Regions from separate parts of the Bacillus sp. K7 genome, predicted to be linked through region 2. Evidence: riboswitches for the same ligand, from Rfam matches in the RefSeq annotation. Region 2 holds a riboswitch; the other holds the start of a gene.
The links. A riboswitch is a leader RNA that binds a small molecule or an ion and turns the genes downstream of it on or off. The one in region 2 is predicted to bind thiamine pyrophosphate.
Positions count from the first base shown of each region.

Region 1: linked by a shared signal. The riboswitch ahead of thiC (phosphomethylpyrimidine synthase ThiC) and the one ahead of tenA (thiaminase II) in region 2 are both predicted to bind thiamine pyrophosphate.

Region 1 is NZ_CP096406.1:944,834-948,081, forward strand. It holds gene M1D98_RS04715 (hypothetical protein) at 1-106, shown strand, start outside; gene M1D98_RS04720 (Type 1 glutamine amidotransferase-like domain-containing protein) at 381-1,073, shown strand; TPP riboswitch at 1,143-1,250, shown strand; gene thiC (phosphomethylpyrimidine synthase ThiC) at 1,382-3,154, shown strand.
Region 2 is NZ_CP096406.1:1,213,284-1,216,531, forward strand. It holds gene M1D98_RS06090 (monovalent cation:proton antiporter family protein) at 1-1,444, shown strand, start outside; TPP riboswitch at 1,506-1,614, shown strand; gene tenA (thiaminase II) at 1,696-2,403, shown strand; gene tenI (thiazole tautomerase TenI) at 2,381-2,998, shown strand; gene thiO (glycine oxidase ThiO) at 2,982-3,248, shown strand, end outside.

The DNA.
Region 1 (3,248 bases), 270 kb from region 2:
TTCCGAAAGGCTGAGAAACGGCGATCTCAGTTTAGATCGATTAAGCGGTGAAGATGTGTTTATCAAAGAAACGGTAAACGAGGCTTTACGAAGAGTGGAGCAATAAAAGGGAGAGGCGGGATCTGAAAGATGAGGTCCCGTCTTTTTTGTGATACAGATATATTTTTATCTAGAACTGTAACGAATTGATCGTGCAGCGCTGTTCTGAGGCTAGGGATTGCGTTTTCTAAATGTGACTGAAATTAAAAATTGGGCTGAGACCTCGTTCAAAGGCTTATCTCCCCGTTCTTCAGAAGATTTATTTTCTAGGTCGTCCTGTTAAGAAAATATGTAGCCTTGTCATGCTATAATGAATAACAAGTTTTGTCGGGGGTGGGATGATGAAACAGATTATTGCGATGGGCGGCGGGGGTTTTTCGATGGAACCGGACAATTTGTCTCTCGATCAATATATCATCAATCAAACGAAACGGAAGTCACCTCGCATTTGTTTTTTGCCGACGGCGAGCGGTGATTCACAAAACTATGTCCAGCGGTTTTATCATGCATTTCAAACAATGGACTGTGTACCGTCTCATCTATCCTTATTTAAGCCGCCATCAACAGATATACTTTCTTTTGTTATGGAACAGGACGTGATCTATGTTGGCGGGGGAAATACGCGGAATATGCTTGTGCTATGGAAGGAGTGGGGGCTGGATCTTATTCTCAGAGAGGCGTGGAAGAGCGGTGTGGTTTTAGCTGGATTAAGTGCCGGTGCGATGTGCTGGTTTGAAGAAGGGGTGACGGATTCAGCCGGGCCGCTGACAAGTATGAAAAGTTTAGGCTTTTTGCATGGAAGCTTTTGTCCTCATTATGACAGTGAGAAGGAGCGGCGGCCGATATTCCATCAGCTGATATGTAATGGTTTCTTGGGTGATGGTTATGCGGCGGATGATGGAGCGGCTCTCCATTTTATAAATGATCAGCTGTTTCAGACAGTGAGCTCAAGGCCGGGTGCAAAGGCATATCGGGTGACGGTGGTTGAACATGAAATCTTTGAAACCCCGCTGCCGGTAAAATATCTGGGGTGAATTAGCTGAATATGATCTATATTTCTCTTTTTTTTCGGGTTGGTTTTATGTTAAGATGAGTGCGAAATTAATAGTTACTGGGGGTGCCCGTTTTCGGGCTGAGAGAGAAGGTAAGCTTCTTAACCCTTTGGACCTGATCTGGTTCGTACCAGCGTGGGGAAGTAGAGAAATTGTTTTTATTATTGCCGTCCTGGGCGATAATATGTTTCTTTCTGACTGTAACCGGGTTCATTCTTTGAATCCGGTTTTTTGTGCTGGTAATGAGCTTGATTTTGTCCTTTCAAACGAAGAGAGGGGAAGGATCAGTGATGCAAAACGATTCAGTGCAGCAAGCCAACATTTCGATTATGTCGAGTTTTTCAGGGAGCAAGAAAGTATACGTGGAGGGTTCCTCTACGGACATCCAAGTGCCAATGAGGGAAATTGCCTTAAGTCCGACGACAGGAGCGTTCGGCGAAGAAGAAAACGCGCCTGTTCGTGTCTATGATACAAGCGGACCGTATACGGACCCTGAGGTGGCCATTCATATTCAAGAAGGATTAAGGCCGCTTCGCCAAAAATGGATCACGGAGCGCGGCGATGTTGAAGAATATGAAGGACGGGATGTCAAACCAGAAGATAACGGTTATAAAAAAGCAAATCCAAACGTAAGTTATCCGGGACTAAAGCGGAAACCGCTGCGGGCGAAAGCGGGCCAAAACGTCACGCAAATGCACTATGCCAAAAAAGGAATCATTACACCTGAGATGGAGTTTATCGCAATCCGCGAGCATGTGTCTCCCGAATTTGTCAGAGATGAGGTAGCAAGCGGCCGGGCGATCATTCCTTCAAATATTAATCATCCCGAGAGTGAACCGATGATTATCGGCCGGAATTTTCATGTGAAGATTAATGCGAATATTGGGAATTCGGCGGTTACGTCATCCATTGAAGAAGAAGTGGAAAAAATGACGTGGGCTATCCGCTGGGGAGCGGATACGATGATGGATCTATCTACCGGAAAAGATATTCATACGACGCGTGAATGGATTATCCGCAATTGCCCTGTGCCTGTAGGGACGGTTCCAATTTATCAGGCGCTTGAAAAAGTAAACGGCGTAGCGGAGGATCTAACGTGGGAGATTTATCGTGACACGCTGATCGAGCAGGCTGAACAGGGAGTGGATTATTTTACGATCCACGCGGGTGTTTTGCTGCGGTATGTGCCGTTAACAGCCAAACGGACGACGGGAATCGTATCACGCGGGGGAGCGATTATGGCACAATGGTGTCTGGCTCATCATCAGGAAAGCTTTCTCTATACCCATTTTGAAGAGATCTGTGAGATTATGAAAACGTATGACATTGCTTTTTCTCTGGGAGACGGGCTTCGACCCGGATCAATCGCTGACGCCAATGATGAAGCGCAGTTTGCTGAATTAGAGACACTTGGGGAGCTGACGCAAATTGCCTGGAAGCATGATGTTCAGGTGATGATTGAGGGACCTGGGCATGTGCCGATGCATAAAATCAAAGAGAACGTCGATAAACAAATGGACATCTGCAAAGAAGCGCCTTTTTACACCTTGGGGCCGCTGACAACAGATATAGCGCCGGGCTATGACCATATTACTTCAGCGATCGGAGCGGCAATGATCGGCTGGTATGGGACAGCAATGCTTTGTTATGTAACGCCGAAGGAGCATTTGGGGCTGCCAAACCGTGATGATGTTCGTGAAGGAGTCATTACATATAAAATTGCTGCGCACGCCGCAGACCTTGCAAAAGGGCATCCCGGAGCGCAAATACGTGATGACGCTTTATCGAAAGCTCGCTTTGAATTTCGCTGGCGAGATCAGTTTCATCTATCTCTTGATCCGGAAAGAGCGCTTGAATACCATGATGAGACCTTGCCGGCAGAAGGAGCGAAAACAGCTCATTTCTGTTCAATGTGCGGACCGAAGTTTTGCAGCATGAGAATTTCTCAGGATATCCGTGACTATGCGAAGGACAAAGAGCTGAGCGAATGGGATGCTATTGAAGAGGGGATGAAAGAAAAAGCCGAAGAATTTGTAAATCAAGGCAGCCAGCTTTACAAATAAAAGATTGACTGCGAACGTATTCTCTTTGGGCACCGAAGGCTCTTATCTTTTAGATAAGGGCTTTTTTGTTTGAAAGCAAACGATAGAGTGTGAT
Region 2 (3,248 bases):
GACGCTCATTATCTCAACGATTTCGTTAGGCGTTGTCGTTCCAACGTTAAAAGAAGAACGGATCATGAATTCAAATATCGGGCAGATTATTTTGCTTGTTGCCGTTATTGCTGATTTGGTCACGATGATTCTTCTTGCTGTGTTTTCTTCTCTATACGGAGAAGACAGCGGAAACATGTGGCTCTTGATGATCCTGTTTGCAGCCGGAGTGGTGCTTTACTTTTTCGGCCGGATCTTTAAACATCGTTCATTTGTTGAGTCTATGTCAAAAGGGACGATTCAGATTGGGACGCGTGCCATTTTTACGTTAATTATCGTACTCGTTGCCCTGTCTGAATCACTTGGGGCGGAAAATATTCTCGGCGCTTTCTTAGCGGGGGTTCTCGTTTCCCTTCTTTCGCCAAATAAAGAACTTGTTCAGCAGCTGGATTCATTCGGCTATGGGTTCTTGATTCCGATTTTCTTTGTGATGGTCGGAGTGAAGCTGGATATTTGGACCCTTTTCCAAGATCCGAAAATTTTGATCATGATTCCGCTTCTGCTTTTGGCGCTGTTAGTCAGCAAAATTATTCCCGTCCTGTACTTGAAGAAGTGGTATGATAACCGCACCATTTTGGCGTCTGGTTTTCTGCTGACGTCAACGCTTTCTCTCGTGATTGCCGCTGCGACAATCGGCCAGCAGCTTCACGTGATCAGCGCAAATATGTCAGGAGCGCTGACGTTAGTAGCCGTCATTGCCAGTATTTTTTCACCGGTCTTCTTTAAAAAATTATACAAACGGGAGGAGCAGCCGGAGGAGAAAAAGACCATTACGTTTATCGGCGCAAACCAAATGACATTGCCTGTTACTCTTGAACTGCCGGAAGAGGAGTATGACGTGCGTGTTGTGCATGTCTATCAAGAGAACGCGGAGGAAAAGCTGTCGGAATCAGTTTTTTCTGTTGAAGCGATTTCTGATTATGAACACGGGACGCTTGAATCACTCGGCATTTTTGATACGGATATCCTGGTTGTTGCGACCGGGAATGAAGACATGAATGCGGAGATTGCACTACTTGCAAAAGAAAAAGGAACAGAAAGAGTGATTGCCAGCGTCGGATCACCCGAAAATGAAGCAACTTTGAAGGAGCAGGGAATCAACATCTTTTCTATGCTGCTGTCGACAAAAACATTGCTTCGCGCGCTAATAGAAGCGCCTGGTGTTATGAAGCTGCTCACGAACGAAGAGTCTTCGCTGTATCAAATTAATATGGAAAACAGCACATACGACGGTGTGATTCTGCGGGAATTCCCTTTTACAGGCGATGTCATCTTTGTCAGGATTTTCAGAGGTGTGGACAGCATCGTTCCTCATGGGGATACAAGGCTGAAATTGGGTGACCGCTTAATTGTCACCGGATCTCGGGGGTATGTAACGGAACTTAAGAAATCGTTGGAAGGATAAACCTTGACCAAATAGGGATTCGTGTTAATATAGAGATGCAGAACAATTCAATATGTATTTGTATAACCACTAGGGGTGTCCTTCATAAGGGCTGAGATAAAAGTGTGACTTTTAGACCCTCATAACTTGAACAGGTTCAGACCTGCGTAGGGAAGTGGAGCGGTATTTGTGTTCGTTTACTATGCCAATTCCAAACCACTTTTCCTTGCGGGAAAGTGGTTTTTTTATTTATCAGACAGGGGGAATGACGTGTGAAATTTTCAGAAGAATGCCGCAGTGCAGCCGCAGAATGGTGGGAAGGGAGCTTTGTCCATCCGTTCGTTAAGGGAATCGGTGATGGAACGCTTCCGATTGACCGTTTTAAATACTACGTGCTCCAGGATTCTTATTATTTAACGCATTTTGCGAAGGTGCAATCGTTTGGCGCGGCTTATGCGAAGGACCTTTATACAACGGGACGGATGGCAAGCCACGCCCAAGGTACATATGAAGCGGAAATGGCGCTTCACCGCGAGTTTGCGGAGCTGTTGGACATCAGTGAGGAAGAGCGTAAGGCCTTTAAGCCATCTCCAACGGCGTACTCCTATACATCCCATATGTACCGTTCGGTTTTGAGCGGGAATTTTGCTGAGATCTTAGCAGCCCTATTGCCATGCTACTGGCTGTATTACGAGGTTGGCGAGAAATTGCTGACATGTGATCCGGGGCATCCGATTTATCAGAAGTGGATCAACACATACGGCGGTGACTGGTTCAGACAGCAGGTCGAAGAACAAATCAACCGCTTTGATGAGCTGGCGGAAAACAGCACGGAGGAAGTGCGTGCCAAGATGAAAGAGAATTTTGTTATTTCAAGCTTTTATGAGTATCAATTTTGGGGGATGGCCAATCGAAAAGAAGGCTGGTCCGACCGCGGCGTAAAAGAGGTGGAGGAACTTGGAGCTTCACGCCATAACTGATGACTGCAAGCCGGTTGAAGCGTTAGCGGAAGTCATCATAGCCATTCAGAATGAAGTGGATTGCATCCACATTCGGGAGCGGTCTAAATCTGCGGCTGACATTTTGAAATTGATTGAGCTTTTATCTGAAGGCGGTGTTGATAAGCGGAAATTGGTCATGAACGGACGAGTGGATATTGCGCTTTTTTCAACGATTCATCGTGTGCAGCTGCCGAGCAGCAGCTTTTCACCGAAGCAGGTCAGAGCCAGATTTCCGCACCTTCATATCGGGCGGTCGGTGCATTCACTGGAGGAAGCGATTCAAGCAGAAAAAGAAGATGCGGACTGTGTGTTGTTCGGCCATGTGTTTGAAACGGATTGTAAAAAGGGCCTTAAAGGCAGAGGCTTGTCTTTGCTGTCAACTATCAAGCAGCGGGTGTCCATCCCGGTTATTGCGATTGGCGGGATGGCACCGGGCAGATTAAGAGGCGTAAAACAAGCGGGGGCAGACGGGATTGCTGTCATGTCGGGAATTTTTTCTACCGCTGATCCTTTGGAAGCTGCCAGACAATATTCCCGTACGCTAAAGGAGATGCGCTATGAAAAGGCATTATGATGCAATTGTCATTGGAGGCGGGATTATCGGTTCCGCGATTGCTTATCATTTAGCAAAGGAAAACAAAACAATCGCCTTGTTTGAAAGCGGGACAATGGGCGGCAGAACAACAAGCGCTGCTGCCGGAATGCTGGGCGCCCATGCCGAGTGCGAGGAACGTGACGCGTTTTTTGATTTCGCCATGCACAGCCAGCGTCTGTACAAAGGTCTTGGGGAAGAGCTTTACACCATATCGGGTATTGATATCATG